3 regions of the Sulfitobacter sp. UBA4523 genome follow, and region 1 is predicted to be linked to each of the others. Evidence: riboswitches for the same ligand, from Rfam matches in the RefSeq annotation. Region 1 holds a riboswitch; each other region holds the start of a gene.
What was found. Region 1 has a riboswitch for cobalamin ahead of B3849_RS10535 (ABC transporter substrate-binding protein). Riboswitches for the same ligand answer to the same signal wherever they lie in the genome.

Region 2: another riboswitch for cobalamin. It lies ahead of B3849_RS14870 (energy-coupling factor ABC transporter permease); the one in region 1 lies ahead of B3849_RS10535 (ABC transporter substrate-binding protein).
Region 3: another riboswitch for cobalamin. It lies ahead of bluB (5,6-dimethylbenzimidazole synthase); the one in region 1 lies ahead of B3849_RS10535 (ABC transporter substrate-binding protein).

The regions. Positions count from the first base shown of each region.
Region 1 covers NZ_DGMH01000044.1:28,924-34,238, forward strand. The annotation lists gene B3849_RS10520 (catalase) at 1-599, opposite strand, end outside; gene B3849_RS10525 (ABC transporter ATP-binding protein) at 704-1,471, opposite strand; gene B3849_RS10530 (FecCD family ABC transporter permease) at 1,468-2,496, opposite strand; gene B3849_RS10535 (ABC transporter substrate-binding protein) at 2,517-3,533, opposite strand; cobalamin riboswitch at 3,678-3,876, opposite strand; tRNA gene B3849_RS10540 (tRNA-Glu) at 3,999-4,073, opposite strand; gene B3849_RS10545 (SDR family oxidoreductase) at 4,258-5,205, opposite strand.
Region 2 covers NZ_DGMH01000064.1:38,054-43,368, reverse strand. The annotation lists partial or broken gene B3849_RS14885 (heavy metal translocating P-type ATPase) at 1-164, shown strand, start outside; gene cueR (Cu(I)-responsive transcriptional regulator) at 185-571, shown strand; gene cobF (precorrin-6A synthase (deacetylating)) at 581-1,333, opposite strand; gene B3849_RS14870 (energy-coupling factor ABC transporter permease) at 1,395-2,078, opposite strand; cobalamin riboswitch at 2,151-2,364, opposite strand; gene cobA (uroporphyrinogen-III C-methyltransferase) at 2,393-3,109, opposite strand; gene B3849_RS14860 (cobyrinate a,c-diamide synthase) at 3,106-4,431, opposite strand; gene cobM (precorrin-4 C(11)-methyltransferase) at 4,428-5,213, opposite strand; gene B3849_RS14850 (cobalamin biosynthesis protein) at 5,210-5,315, opposite strand, start outside.
Region 3 covers NZ_DGMH01000066.1:102,908-108,222, forward strand. The annotation lists gene B3849_RS16470 (hypothetical protein) at 1-731, opposite strand, end outside; gene bluB (5,6-dimethylbenzimidazole synthase) at 970-1,650, opposite strand; cobalamin riboswitch at 1,702-1,878, opposite strand; gene B3849_RS16480 (hypothetical protein) at 1,915-2,676, opposite strand; gene B3849_RS16485 (BCCT family transporter) at 3,043-4,686, shown strand; gene hemP (hemin uptake protein HemP) at 5,044-5,208, shown strand; gene B3849_RS16495 (hypothetical protein) at 5,205-5,315, shown strand, end outside.

The sequences.
Region 1 (5,315 bases):
TGGCTGGAATACCCGTTCATCTCGCGCCAGTTTTTCGGAATGCCACGGTCGCCCATGAGATAGGTCACCTGATGCGCGCTTTCGGGCGAGAGCGTCCAGAAATCCCACTGCATATCGTGGTCGCGCATGTTGTTATCCGCACGGCGTTTCTGGCTGCGGATGAACTGCTGGAACTTGATCGGATCGCGGACAAAGAAGATCGGGGTGTTGTTGCCGACCATGTCAAAGATGCCTTCGTCGGTGTACATCTTGATCGAGAAGCCGCGCGGGTCGCGCCATGTATCGGGGCTGCCACGTTCGCCTGCCACGGTTGAAAACCGCATCACCACATCGCATTTCGCGCCGGGCTGGAAGATATTCGCCATCGTGTATTTCGACACGTCTTGCGTCGTCTCGAAGGTGCCAAAGGCACCCGAGCCTTTGGCGTGGGGCTGGCGTTCTGGAATACGTTCACGGTTAAAATTCGCCATCTGTTCCAGCAGATAGTGGTCATTCAGCACGATCGGGCCATCGGGGCCAACGGTCAGCGAATGTTCATCGCTTTGAACGCGAATGCCGGCGTCTGTGGTTGTGGGAGGGGTTTGCTTCTTGTCGGTCATCTGTAGCTACTCCTTCAGGGTCCACAGGCAAAACCTGTAGCGTGACGGATGGTTCCCGTCCAAATGTGTAAGGAGTTGAATAGAACTGTGGCCGCTTGGCGCGCTTAATGGGTCGCCGTGTGAAAGCGGATCACCTGCGCGTTATCCGCCGGATCGACAAGGAAATGCCCGCAGACGCCAAAGACCTCGCGCAGGAGGGTTTCTGTCATGATCTCGGAGGGGGTGCCGATGGCGCGTAGCTTGCCATCTTGCAAGACGCAGATCCGGTCGCAGAGCGTGGCTTGGTTCAAGTCGTGCAGGGCGATGATCGCCGTTGTCGGCAAGCGCTGGATCAGCTCGAGGATCGACAGCTGGTGGCGGATATCCAGATGGTTCGTCGGCTCGTCCAGCAGCAGCACTTGCGGCCTTTGGGCCAGTGCACGGGCGATATGAACGCGCTGTTGTTCACCGCCCGACAGCGTATGCCAGTGGCGGTCGCCAAAGCCCGACAGATCCACATCCGCCAGCGCCTGCGTGACGATGGCGTCGTCCCCTGCGCTCCACCCGCGCAGGGCGGACAACCACGGGGTGCGGCCCAGTTCAACGGCATGGCGCACGGTGATGCGATCTGCGGTATCGGCGTGTTGTTCGACCAGCGCCAGCCGCTGTGCAATGTCGCGCTGGCGCATCTTCGCAAGCGGTGCGCCGTCCAGCTCGACCCGCCCGCGCGAGGGTTTCTGAATACCGGCAAGCATATGCAGCAACGTGGATTTGCCCGACCCGTTCGGCCCGATCAGCCCCAGCTTTTCGCCCGGACGCAAGGACAGGGACACGTCATCGACGATGGCGCGGTTGCGCACCCGCCAGCCCAGTTCGTGACAGGACAGAATCATGGCGACGTCCTTTTGCCAATCAGGATCAGTGCAAAGACCGGCGCGCCGACCAAAGCGGTCACCACGCCGATGGGCAGCACTTGGCCCGGTACAATCACCCGCGAAATCACATCGGCAAAGACCAGAAACACCGCCCCCGCCAGTGCGGAAGCAGGCACAAGGATCGCATGACGATGCCCCACGACGATGCGCATGGCATGGGGAATCACCAGCCCGACAAAGCCGATCGCACCCACCACCGAGACCATCACCGCCGTGACCAGCGCCGCCGTGCCGATCAGCAGCAGCTGCACGCGGCGCACCGGAATGCCCAAGGACGCGGCGCTGTCGCTGCCGAAGGTAAAGGCATCCAGCGCGCGGGCGTGCCACAGACAGGCCAGCAGCCCGATCACCGCCGCGGGCAGGGCGCTTAGGACATCGGGCCAGCGCACGCCCGACATATTCCCCAAAAGCCAGAACATGATAGCACGGGCCTGTTCGGCATTGGCCGATTTCGTGATCATCAGCGCGGTCAGGGCGTTGAACATCTGGCTGCCCGCAATACCGGCCAGCACGATCACGCCCGCGGCCCGCAGGCCCACACCGCCGCCCGCCGCCTGCGCCAGCAAGGCGACAAAAGCGAAAGCCACCAGCGCCCCGCTGAACGCACCGATAGACAGCGAGATGGCACCACCCCCCAGCCCGAGGATGGTTACCGCAACAGCGCCTGTGGACGCCCCCGCAGAGATGCCCAGCAGATAGGGATCCGCCAGCGCATTGCGCAGCAGTGCTTGCAACACGACGCCCGACAGCGCCAGACCGGCGCCGCAGCACATCGCCACCACGGCCCGCGCCATGCGGTAGTTCCACACGATGCCCTCGTCGATCTTGTCGACCGCATAGCCCGCGTTCAGCGCCTTGTTGGCCAGCACCTTCAGCACCACCAGCGGCGGGATAGAGACCTCGCCGATGGCCGCACCAAACAGCAATGCGGCCAGCAGCACCGGCGGGATGATCACCCACCAGTGCCACTGCGGCCTGCGCATCACAGAGCGGTCGATTGCGGTCATTCGGCCAGATCGAAACCGGACAGCGCGTCAGCCATCGTTTCCAGCGCATAGATCGCACGCACGGTCGGGTCCATCGCATGGGCGTCCATGGTGATGATGCGGCCCTCTTTCACCGCGGTCATCTCGCGGGCGACGGGATCGTTCATCAGGAAGGCGCGCTTTTTCTCGATGTCATCCGCAGGGAAGCGGCGGCGGTCCATTTTGGCGAGCACGATGAAAGTCGGGTCGGATTTCGCCAGAGTCTCCCATCCGACCAGCGGCCATTCCTCGGCCGAGGTCACGACGTTTTCAACGCCAAGCTTGTCCATCATATAGGCGGGCACACCCTGTTGACCTGCCACATAAGGGTCCGCCGCCATCTCGGAGGACGAGAACCAGAACAGCGCCGAGGTGCCTTGCGGCAGGTTCAGCGATTTGGCTTTCTCGACCGCCTTTGCCTCGCGCGATTGCAGGTCTGCAAGCAGCGTGGCACCAGCGTCTTGCGCGTTGTAGATGAGGGCGAGCTCTTCGATGCTGGTATACAACTGCTGGGTCGTGAACAGTTCGGATCGCGTGCCGTCCGCGCCGACAGAGTTATCCTTGGCCGCGCAATCGGTGGGCATCACATAGGTCGGCACGCCCACCTCGTGAAAGCTGTCGCGGGTGCCGACCATACCTTCGGGGCCGACGTGCCATTCATACATCACGGTGACCAGATCAGGGCGTTTGCCCAACACGCTTTCAAAGCTGGGATCGTTATCCGCCAGCCGTTCAATCGCATCGTTTGTCTCTTTGAACTCTGGCAAAACGGGGCTGAACCAGACAGAGGTTCCCGCGATCCGGTCCTGCTGACCCAGCAGATACAGGATCTCTGTCGTGGATTGTCCGATGGTCACAGTGGTCTGGGGTGCCGCGTCAAAGCTGAGCGTATGGCCGCAGTTGTCGATGGTCAGCGGATAGTCTGTCTCTGCGCCAAGCGCGGTGCTGGCCGCAAGGCTCGCAATCAGGGTCAGGCTGGAAAAAAATGTTTTCATATCAAGGGCTCCGGTTGGTCCGATGCCGGGGTCTTTGAATAGAAAGAGAAGGGGCCGGCCAAATGGCGCGCGGGCGCATTTCGGTCTGCGCGTGTGGTAAGATCCGGTCCCATCATCATCCTCTCCCGAGCAACCCCGCCCGGTGTTTCAGGTTCAGTGTCGGCAGGTCTCCTGACTGACGGATCGCGGCTGTCCCCGCCTTCCCGGACCTTGAGGCCCAGTGGCATGATGGAGGTAGCTCACCGTCTACAGTTGCGGGGGCAGTTCCGGTTCATCCACACCAAAGCGCGGATGGCGAATTCCCTATTATTTCCCGAAGGAAACCGACCCGGTTTCGATGACAGTTGTCCGCCCACCCGTCAAGTTGCGTTTTTGCGGTCGTCATCGCGGGGCAAAGGCAAATAACGCGGGCCACGGGTCCGCAGAACGGGCGAGAGGCAAATAACAAACGGATGGAAAACCAAGTGGCAGCCCGTAGGGGAGTCGAACCCCTCTTTTCAGGTTGAAAACCTGACGTCCTAACCGATAGACGAACGGGCCACTTAACTTGTGAGCGCTTCTTTAGGCAAAGCCATCGGCGGGCACAAGTGCAAGCCGCATGAGAAAGCGGGGAAATACAGCAAAAAAATCACATCTTCTGATGCCGTATTCCAAGGGGCGTATGGCGAGGGGGAATCGCCGTGTGAAACGCGCGCCGCGCTCGGGATGCGGGCGCGCGTTTCCCTTAGATTTCCCAGTGAAAACCTGTCGCTTTTTCGGAGACGGTCCAGAGTTTTTCCATCACGGGTTTGTCGTAGGCATGGGGGTTCAGCGTGCCTTTGCCAACGGGCCCTCCGGTTTGCAGCCATCCGGTCGGGCCATAAAGCGCGCGCTGCGCCAACCCGTCTTCGGTCGCGCACATGACCTCGGGATACGCGCCTTTTTCGGCGGATTGCACCATTGGCGTCTTGCTCATCATCCACCAGGTGACCCGTGTGAAAAGCCCGCCGCTTGTGCTGATCAGCGAGGTCGCCGACGCGCCGGGGTGGCAGACGTATACCTCAACGCGGCTGTCGGTGGCTTTCAGCCGGTCCTGAAGCTCATAGGCAAACATCATCTGCGCCAGCTTGCTTTGGCTGTAGACCGCGTTGGCGCTATAGTTCTTGTCCCAGTTCATATCGTCAAACTGGATCGTCTTGATCCCCATGTTGTACCCGAGGCTGGACACCACGACGATGCGGCCCGCGCTTTCCTGAATGCGATCAAACAGCATTCCGCACAGCAGGAAGTGCCCATAGTGGTTGGTGCCAAGCTGGCTTTCGAACCCGTCAACGGTCAGCTGCTGTGTCGGCACCTGAGCGATGGCTGCGTTGCAGATCAGCGCGTCAATCCGGGGAACGGTGCGTTGTACCTCCTCCGCCGCGGCGCGCACGCTGGCCAGATCTGACAGATCCATCCGCACAAAGCTCACCTCGGCGTTGGGACCGAACGTGTCCTTGAGCGTTTTGACCGCGGCGATGGATTTGTCGGCGTTGCGGTTCAGCATGACGACTTTTGCCCCCTTGGACAGCAGGATGCGCGTGGCCTGAAAGCCCGCACCGGCCGTCGTGCCGGTGATGAGATATGTTTTCCCCTTGAGCGATCCAAGGCGATCAGGTGTCCAGCCTTTGGGTCCGAAAGTCGTGTCCTTCATCGTCATGTTCCTTTTCGATGTCAGCGCGGCAGCGATGCGCGCTGTGTTTGGTGTTGAAGGGTAAATAGCTCTCGGCTGTCTCTCAAAACAGGCGAGATCGTCGCGAATAC
Region 2 (5,315 bases), on a different contig from region 1:
GCTATAACGCGCTGCTGATCCCCGTTGCTGCCGGTGTGCTCTATCCGCTGTTCGGCGTGCTGTTGTCGCCCGTGCTTGCCGCCGCCGCCATGGCGTTGTCGAGCGTCTTTGTCCTGTTCAACGCCCTGCGCCTGCGGTGGATCGCCGCCGCAGCAACCGCCTAATTCAACGAAAGGAGACGTCCATGAACATCGGTGACGTGTCGAAAAGCGCAGGTCTGCCTGCCAAGACCATCCGCTACTACGAAGACATCGGTCTGATCACGCCCGCGCGTGACACCAACGGGTATCGCAGCTTTTGCGACAGCGACGTGCATAAGCTGACGTTTCTGGGCCGTGCGCGGGCCTTGGGCTTCACGATCGAGAATTGCCGCGACCTGTTAGCGCTTTGGGATGATCAGGATCGCGCCAGCGCCGATGTCCGTGCCATCGCCCAGCAACATCTGGCGCAGATCGAAAGCAAGATCGCGGACCTGCAAGATATTCGTCAGACCTTGACCCATCTGGTGCATGAATGCGCTGGCGATGACCGACCCGATTGCCCAATCTTGCAACGGCTCGAAAAGCTGTAGCGCGCGTGTCTACCGGCGCAGCAGGTAGATATCCATGATCCAGCCATGGGCGGCGCGTGCCTCTGCCCGTGTTGCGATGATGCGGTCGCAGACCTGATCCAGCGGGCCTGCGATGCGACGCTCGTTCGGCATGCCGGCATAGGCGGTCCACCAGATGTGTATGTCGCTGTGCTGCCGCAACACCTCGAAGGCGCAGGTGCCGTCCAGCATGACGGCAATCGTATCCACACCCTGCGGCCAGCCATGATCGCGCAGCTGCCGACCGGTGGTGATGGTGACGGGATTGCCGATGGTGTTCAGCGGGATCGCATGGCCCGCCGTCAGTACCTGAAGCGAGGTGATCCCCGGCACGACATCGACGGTGAGGGTGACGGCCTTTTGCAACCGCTCCGCAATACGCAGGGTGCTGTCATACAGCGACGGATCCCCCCAGACGAGGAAGCCGACACGGCCGCCTTGGGGCAGGGTGCGCTGCATCTCGGCCAGCCAGACCTGTGCAATGGCATCATGCCAATCGTGGACGCCCGCGTGATAATCAGGGTTGGCGGCGTCGCGTTTGGGCAGGGTGAATTCGTGAATTTCAGGCCCGTCCGACCGCAGCACCTGGGCGCAAATCTCGTGCCGTAGGCCAGCCAGATCATCTTTGCCTGCGCCCTTGGACGGGATCAGGATCACATCGCAGGCATTCAACGCGTCGATGGCTTGTAATGTCAGGTGTTTGGGATTGCCGGACCCGATGCCGATCAGTGAAAGCGTAAACATCTTGAGGCTCCGGCAGGGGGTGACGCGGCCCGCAGAGTAGGGGGCCGCGTCGGGTCTTGGATTATTCAGCGGCAGTCTGTGTCAGACGTTTGGTGAACAGCGCGCTGCCCGCGAAATCGCGCAGGGTTTTCGCGGCGGCGAGCACGGCCAGATCCACCAGAGGCTCGATCAGGATGACCATCATATAGGCCCCGCCAAAGCTCGCCACAGCGGCGATGTTGCTGGCGGCAAAGCCCTGACCGTAGATGGCCCAGAACGCCACCCAGCCCACAACGCCCGCCTGAAACGCGGTCGACAGCTTGAGCGCTTGAACATAGGTCAGATCAACATAGGCGGTGTTGGGCGCGATGATGCGTTTGGCCAGCGCCGAGACCATGAACAAAGGCACCAGCAGCGTGGTGACGTTCATCGTGTATTGTGGCAGGTCGATGGGGGCAAAGAACACGCCCTGCGCCAGCAGACCAAGCGCCAGACCGGCAGCCGCAGGGGCCACGCCGAACAGCAGGAACAGGGTCGACCCGAGGATCAGGTGCACTTCGCTCACGCCCACGGGGAAATGCGGGAAGACCTGGAAAAAGACAAAGGTCAGCGCGGTGGCCACCACGGCCCCGCCCGCAAAAGGCACGACGCCTTTCTCACGGACAGAGTCCATTGCGGTTTTCGCGGTATAGGCCGCAGCACCGGCGGCGGTGCCATAGGACAGGACCAGCTTGGCGCCGGTCACGACTTCGGGTTCGATATGCATATTCAGGTCTCCTTACCGTCTTCCCCGACGGCATAATGTGAAAGCCGCCCCGGGGGGCAGCCAGTTGGATCGGGGATCATCCCCATGACGGCAGGTCTCCTGACTTTGTGCGTCCATGCGTGCCGCGCCTTCCCAGGCGGTCTGGCCCAGTGGCAATGCGGGTTGCTCTTCACTTACAGGTGCGGGGGCAGTTCCGGATTTGGCACCTTTGCTTTGGCACCGCACCGTATTCCCTTTTCACCCCGATTGCCCGAAGGCGCACGGGGAACCGTCCGGAATAGGTGGTCATTTTCGGGCCGGTTTTGTCAAGTCATCTATTCGGTCAAAGGCCCGTAAAGGATCAGCGCAGGCGCTGACGTTGCGGGATCTAGCGGCAGATGGGCAAGGCTTTCAACCGTGTGGCGGCTCAGCTTTTGATCGGGGGTCGATACCGCCTCTGCCAGCAGGGCAGGGGTCGAGGGGGGCAAGCCCGCCGCGATCAGCCGCGCGGCGAAACCCGCAAAGGTGCGGCGGCCCATGTAGACGACCGTGGTCGCCGTAGGGTCGGCCAGCGCCGCCATGTTAAGATCTTCGGGCAAGGCACCCGATTCGCCGTGGCCGGTGATGAATTGCACCCGCCGCGCGGTCAGCCGCCGTGTCAGCGGAATCATCGCCGCCGCCGCCGCCGAAGACGCCGCCGTCACACCGGGGATGATCTCGAAGGCGACGCCTGCCGCTTTCAGCGCGGTCAGCTCTTCTTCAAGCCGGCCAAACACGCCCGCGTCCCCGCTTTTGAGCCGCACCACCCGCGCGCCGGTCAATGCGTGTTCGACCAGCAGGCGGCTCACGTGATCCTGCTTCGGAGACAGCCGTCCGGCGCGTTTGCCCACCCCGATCAGATCCGCCTCGGGCGAGACATGTTCAAGGATCGGACCCGCCGACAGATCGTCGAACAGAACGACTTCGGCCTCTTGCAACCGCTTTACCGCCTTCACGGTCAGCAGCTCGGGATCACCCGGACCGGACGAGACGAAAGAGACAAAGCCGCTCATGACGCCCCCGCGATCAGGTGAAAGAAGGTGCCCGTCGCGTGGCCGCGGCGCGAGCCTGTCTCGGGCACTTCGGCCCCATTGGCATCGACCACCCGCGCCAGCGGCGTGTCTGGTTGCGACAGGATGGTCGAGTAGTGGAATTCATGCCCGCGCAACCGCGCGCCCGCGTCATAGCCGGGGCCGGGTGCGTTCAGCGTGGCAAGCCGGTAGCCCAGATGCATCTTGCGCTTCTCATAGCTGGTTTCCAGCCCCAGCAGCCCCGCCATCTGATGCCGCACGCCTTCCTTGTCGACCAATCCGGCCCCCATCGCCATATAGCCCCCGCATTCCCCATGCACCGGGCGCGTCGTGGCGAACTTTTGCAGGCTGTCGCGGAACTGCGCGGCAGCGGCAAGGCGTCCGGCATGCAGCTCGGGATAGCCGCCGGGCAACCAGCAGATGTCGGCGCTGTCGTCCGGTGCCTCATCCGCCAGCGGCGAGAAGGGCAACACCTGCGCACCCGCGGCGATCCAGTGGTCCAGCAAATGCGGATAGATGAACGAAAACGCGGCGTCTTTGGCCAAAGCGATCCGTTGACCGGGGGGCGGGGGCAGCACATCTGGCCCGTCGGGAATACTGCGCCCTTGGGCGGCAGAGACGATCAGATCAAGATCGATATGTTGCGCGATGAAATCACCTGCCGCATCCAGCAGCTTCATCAGCTCGGGCTGTTCCTCGGCCTGCACCAGACCCAAGTGGCGTTCCGGCAGCGTGACCGATCCCTGTCGGGGCAGCGCGCCCAGAACGGGGATGCCGACCTGCTCCATCCCCAGACGCAGCAGCGCCTCGTGACGGGGGCTGGCGACCTTGTTCAGCACCACACCCGCGACATGCACATCCGGGCGCATCGTCTTGAACCCAAGGGCGGTGGCCGCAGCCGATTGCGCCTGACCCGATACATCCAGCAGCAACACCACCGGCCAGCCCGTCATGGCAGAGATATCGGCGCTCGCCCCGTTCGAGGTTTCCCCCGGTTGCGCCACACCGTCAAACAGCCCCATTGACCCTTCGATCAGGGCCAGATCGCCGCCATGGGCGGTGCCGATCAGATTGCACAACACACCCGATCCCATGGCCCAACTGTCGATATTATAGGACGACCGCCCGCAGGCCGCGCGGTGGAAGCCGGGGTCGATGTAATCCGGCCCGCTCTTGAACGGGCGCACGTCGACGCCGCGCCGGCTGAGCGCGTTGAGCAGGCCCAGCATCAACGTGGTCTTGCCCGTGCCCGACGCCGGGGCCGAGATCATCAGGCCCTTGGGCAGTTGCGTTGTCTCGATCATTCTGTGCCCTCGGGAAAGCGCGGCTCTGTGCCGACGGGGCGGAAGCGGCGGTCGTAATCGCCCGCGTACAGACAGCTTTCGCGGAACTCCTCTGCCGTCAGCGCGCGGCCGACAAGGATCAGCGCCGTGCGCCCGCGTTCGCCGTCGGTGGCGTCAATCACGCTGCCCAAGGTCGCCCGCACCACCCGTTGATCCGGCCAGCTTGCGCGCCAGACGATGGCGACGGGGCAGTCCTCTCCGTAATGAGGGGTGAGCCGCGCGACCACATCATCCAGCACATGTACCGACAGGTGGATCGCCAGCGTGGCACCCGTGGCGGCAAAATTCTCGAGCGTTTCACCCTCGGGCATGGCTGACGCCCGCCCCGAGGTCCGCGTGAGAACAAGCGACTGCGCCACACCGGGCAGCGTCAGCTCGTTCCCCAAGGCAGCTGCGGCAGCGGCAAAGGCGGGCACGCCGGGGGTGATGTCATAGTCGATGTCCAACTCGCGCAAGCGGCGCAGCTGCTCGCCCATGGCGGACCAGACCGACAGATCACCCGAATGAAGCCGCGCCACATCCTGCCCCGCATCATCGGCGGCCTTGATCTCTGCCATGATCTCGTCCAGCGACAGCGACGCGGTGTTCACGATCTTCGCATCCGCAGGGCAGTAGGACAGCAGCTCAGACGGGACCAACGATCCGGCATACAGACACACAGGGCAGGCCGCGATCAGGTCGCGCCCCCGCAGGGTCAGCAGATCAGGGGCACCGGGGCCCGCGCCGATAAAGTGAACAGTCATGGGGCAATTCCTTCCGCGATAGCTACGGTGGCCATGCCATTGGGGCTGGCCACACGCAAGGTCGTCAATTTGGCACCGCGACCGGCAACGCGCAATGCGGCG
Region 3 (5,315 bases), on a different contig from region 1:
TCCACACGCTCTTTCGCCTGAGCTTGGGTCAGATCGGTGCGTGCGGCAACAGCGCCGGCAAGATAGGTCCGGTCTTCCTCGCTCACCTCACCCGTGCGGTAGATATTCGCGACGATGCTGGCGGTCTGCTCTGCCAGTTGCTCGGGATCGGCTGTCAGGGGGTCGACCTGATTGGGGCGCAAAAGCTGGTTCGACAGGTAATCTGTCGGATCATTCTTGGCATCATCCGGGATTGCAGCACCCGCCGCATCGGCCAGTCCGGAGGCAGCACCTCCCACGGCAGAGCCCGCAGCTTCGACGACCGTACCAGCTGCTTTGCCTGCACCCGCAGCAACATTGCCCGCGGTATTGGCTGCAAAGCTCAGCGCGCTTGATAGCATTACGGCGGTGATCACAGAGCCGAGGCCCCAAACAACCAGACCGTTGATCCCGTCACGTGCAGTGACTTCATCATCCGTAGCGCTTTCGACGCGGCGGCGCATGCGGCCCGCGATATAACCACCGGCCAGATAAGAGGCGACCAGCGTGATCACCATCCACAGCGCGGTCAGCACCAGTTCAAGCGTCGATGAGTTGTCGGTTCCGTCCAGCGTAATCGACGACAGGCCAAGTGCCGCGCCGAAGGTGGTCAGCAAAAGGCCGATCGCCACAGCGACAACAGTGCCCGCGAAAATTGCGGGCCAGTCGACATAGGATCCATCGGCAGTTTTTTCAGTGAGTGTCGTGTTCATGTAAATGCCTCCCCGGCGTTTGATTACGCCAAACCGACCAGCGACAGCACCGCCATAACCACGACCACAAGACCAACGAGATAAATGATACCGCCCATTTTGAATACTTCCTCTTTGCGTGCCAGACGCGGGATGCACTGGCTTCACAAAGGCAACGTCAGGGAACCGGCATAGTTCCGCTGACCGCGCAAATTACCCGTACTGCGGGAGATGACAACGTGCGCGGGACGGGCGGTGACTACGGGTCGCCCTGCCACGTACCGTCAAAGATCATCTCGTCCACGGGGAGCCGTTTGCTCCAGCCTTTCACCTCAAGTTCGGGCGTCTGGTAAAGCTCGTCCACGTGGCCCAGACAGAGGTAGCCGACGATTTCTATCCGGTCGGGGATCTTCAGCAGATCACGCAGATCGGCATCGCGGAACACGCTGACCCAGCCCATCCCGATGCCCTCGGCGCGGGCGGCAAGCCAGAGGTTCTGGATCGCGCAGACGGTGCTATAAAGATCCATGCTTTGATTATGGGTGCGCCCCAGCACGACCTTGCCGCCACGGCTGCGGTCACAGGTCACGCATATATTGACCGGTGCCTTGCGGATACCTTCGAGCTTCAGCGACCTGTAGCTTGTCTGGCGGTCGCCCTCGAACATCTGGGCGGCTTCCTCGTTGGCGCGGTTGAAGGCTTGCCAGACCTGATCGCGTGCGGCCTGATCGCGGATGACGATGAAATTCCACGGCTGTGACAACCCGACGGACGGTGCGTGATGCGCGGCGGTCAGTATGCGGTGCAACACATCCTCGGCCAGTGGATCGGGTAAAAACTGATCGCGTACATCGCGGCGGGTAAAGATCGCCTTGTAGACGGCGTCGCGTTCAGCATCTGAAAAGGGCGCGGCGGGTGCCAGCGCAGAGGGTATCGGCATTGTTCAGTCCCCAACAATACATTTAAGCGCCAATCCCGCTGTCCATGCGGGGCAAGCTGTACTGTCTGGCCGGTCTTCTGACTTAGGGTCGTCTGGTCCGCGCGCCTTCCCAGAATATTCCAGTGGCCTATGCGCAAACCATCCCCATTACAGCGTTGGGCACGTGCCGGAGTTTCACCAGCTTCCCGATTCTTCCGCGAGGCGGACACCAGACCCGGACATTGGGCCACGGCTGTCCGCCCGGAACAAGCCCTAACGCGGGGATCAGCCGCGTTTGGTTGCGAAAATCTTCTTCATCACGGCGTCGAACTCGTTCCACGAGATGACGGCCTTGTTGCCTGCATAGCCGTGATAATAGGACCGCCCGTTAGAGGTCGGGAAACCGGCCCAGATACGTGCGAGGTTTTCCATAAAGCGGTGGCGGCTGATCTTGCCCTTCTTGAACGCGTTAAACCCCGCATCGACCAAAAGGATATCCGCCAGCCCGTCCTGCACCGCCGAGGTAAAGCGGTCATTCTTGCTCAGGCCCGCCTGTCGCACCAGACTGCGCAGCGTGGATGGAATGAATTGGTATCGACCGATGGCATGCGGTTGGCCCGGCGTGCGGTCGATCCAGCGGTAGATCTCGCCGATGGTCATTTGCGTCGGACGCTGTGGCGGCAGCCGTTTGGCCCCGTATTGCACGGCGTCATAGCCCTTCGGACCTGCTTCGGCCCAAGCGATGAGGCTTTTGAGGTCCGCGGCAGTGCTGACCCCGCTGAGCTCTTGGAAAGACCGGCTGCGGCTGCTCACGGTTTTGGACCGGACCTGCGCTTTGGGCTGGATCTTATGGCGCAGCTTGATCTGGCCCTGCCCTGCGGATTGCATGACGTTGAACGAGATGTCGCTTTGCATGGCAGAGCGCGCACCGGACAGGCTGAACCCTTCGGCGCTGACAGTAGTAGCGGCCAGAAGTGCCGCGGTTGCGATAATTGGTAGTGTGCAAGTAACTTTCATATCATCCCCCATGATGAAAAAATTTGTCATGGGACCATGGTGACCGCAGACGCCCGCGCTTTCATTTGCGCAAGCAGGTGGGTCGGGGCCATGGACGGATAGGGCGGCATATCTTTTGGGATAGGGCGCTATCCCGCGGTGCGGTTGCCCCCTCCGTTCAGACGGGCGTGGGCAGTGTGGCACGCGGAACGGCCCCGGTGTTTCACGCGAATCCAAAGAGGGGATTCGCGGTAAACCACGGAAAAAACGCATAGCCCGCGACCCGCAAATGGGGCGTCAAGCCCGCTTCCGGGGGCTAAGCCATGATATTCATTTACTTATTTCCCGCGCAGCGGTGGTCGTTTTGTCGGAGTTGCGCTATGATTAGTCGCAAATACATAAAATGGAGAGCATCTAATGACAGATGAAACGTCGCCGGGTATCCCGACACCCGACGGTGCCGCTGCCGTAATCGACACGGATTACGAGATCGGCCAAGACAACAAAGAAGGCAGCGTGGGGCCCTTCGGCTTCGACATTCACAACCCGGTCTTCGCGATCTCGGGTGTGTGTATTGTTGCCTTTGTATTCTATACACTCGCGCTGCCCGAACAGTCTGGCGCGCTGTTCACATGGCTGTTCTCGTCGGTGACAAAGGGCTTTGACTGGTTCTTTATCTCTGCCGGCAACATCTTTGTGCTATTCTGCCTGTTCCTGATCGTCACGCCTTTGGGCCGTGTGCGTCTTGGCGGGGCCGAAGCAAGCCCCGACTACACCTACCTTGGATGGTTCTCGATGCTGTTCGCGGCGGGCATGGGCATCGGTCTGATGTTCTATGGCGTCTCTGAACCGCTATCGCATTTCTCGAGCTCCATGGGCGGCACCGCTGTTGGCGAAGATGGCCTGCGCACCGATTGGGCACCTTTGGGCGCGGCCGCGGGCGATCAGGCCGAAGCGGTTCGTTTGGGTATGGCGGCCACGATCTACCACTGGGGCCTGCACCCTTGGGCGATCTATGCCGTTGTTGGGCTGGCGCTGGCGCTGTTCAGCTACAACAAGGGCCTTCCCCTGACCATCCGCTCTGCCTTTTACCCGATCTTGGGGGAACGCGTCTGGGGCTGGCCCGGTCACGTGATCGACATTCTCGCCGTATTTGCAACGCTCTTCGGTCTGGCGACATCGCTTGGTCTGGGCGCCACGCAAGCCAACGCGGGCTTGAACGAGCTCTTTGGTGTGGCGGTTGGTCCAACAACTCAGGTTCTGCTGATCACCGGCATCACCGCGATTGCGACCGTGTCCGTGCTGCGCGGCCTTGATGGCGGGGTCAAAGTCCTGTCAGAGATCAACATGGGTCTGGCGTTTTTGCTGTTGGCCTTCGTGCTGCTGGTCGGACCTACGCTGGCGATCCTGTCGACCTTCGGGTCATCGCTGCTGGCCTATGTGGAATATCTGCCCGGTCTGTCCAATCCGATCGGCCGTGAAGACGTCAACTTTATGCAAGGCTGGACATCGTTCTACTGGGCATGGTGGATCAGCTGGTCCCCTTTCGTCGGCATGTTCATCGCCCGCGTCAGCCGTGGCCGTTCCGTACGTGAGTTCCTGACCTGCGTTCTGCTGATCCCGAGCCTCGTTTGCGTCCTGTGGATGAGCGTCTTTGGCGGCGTTGCGATTGATCAGGTGATCAGCGACGGCTACACCGCCGCACAAGAAGCCGAGCTGCCACGCCAATTGTTCGCCATGCTGGACGCGCTGCCACTTGCCGGGATCACATCGCTGATCGGGATCGTCTTGGTCATTGTGTTCTTCGTGACCTCGTCTGACTCCGGCTCGCTGGTGATCGATACGATCACGGCAGGCGGCAAGGTTGATGCACCTGCGCCACAGCGCGTGTTCTGGTGCATCTTCGAAGGTGCCGTAGCGATCGTATTGCTGCTGTCTGCAGGTGGGCTCAAGTCGCTTCAGTCGATGGTTATCTCTACCGGATTGCCCTTTACTGTGGTGCTGCTGTTCCTGTGCTACGCAATCTTCCGCGGCCTGCGCGCCGAGATGAAGACGCAATAACGCAACCCTTACCGACGTTTGTGCTTTGCCAGTCAAAGCGCCTTATACCCCCCGCCGCCCCGTGCTGCGGGGGGTATTCTTTTGCACGGCACAGACAAACAAAAATGCGCCCAAAGTATTCTGACTAAAACTGTCGGATTGACATAACCTATAATTTCAATCAGGTTTATGGAAACGTCTAGCCACCCCGCCCGTGATCACGGGGACGCCCGACACATATGATGTGAGGAGTCCCACGATGAGACCATTCCCCAGAACGCAGACTGCCGTTCACCGTCAGGACCAAGCCGCAGGGCTGCCTGATGATCGGTGCCGCGTGCAACGTTCCTTTTCCATGACCATTGATAGAGCAGCCCTATGACATTTCATGCCCCCCCAAAGACCCAAGCCCCGATGAACGCGCTGCCGACCTACTCTGCCCGCGACCTGACCGAAGGCGGAGATCTCGCCCAAATCGTGCTGGATACCCAGACCTACACCCTGCGAATCACACGCGCTGGCAAATTGATCCTGACCAAATGAATGACGCACATCAGCACCCCGGCGGTGCCCCGGTAGGGTTCATCACAGAGTTGGACAGCCTTCAGGCCGCGTCGGTCATCTATTTGCGGATGTGGTGTGACGGGCCT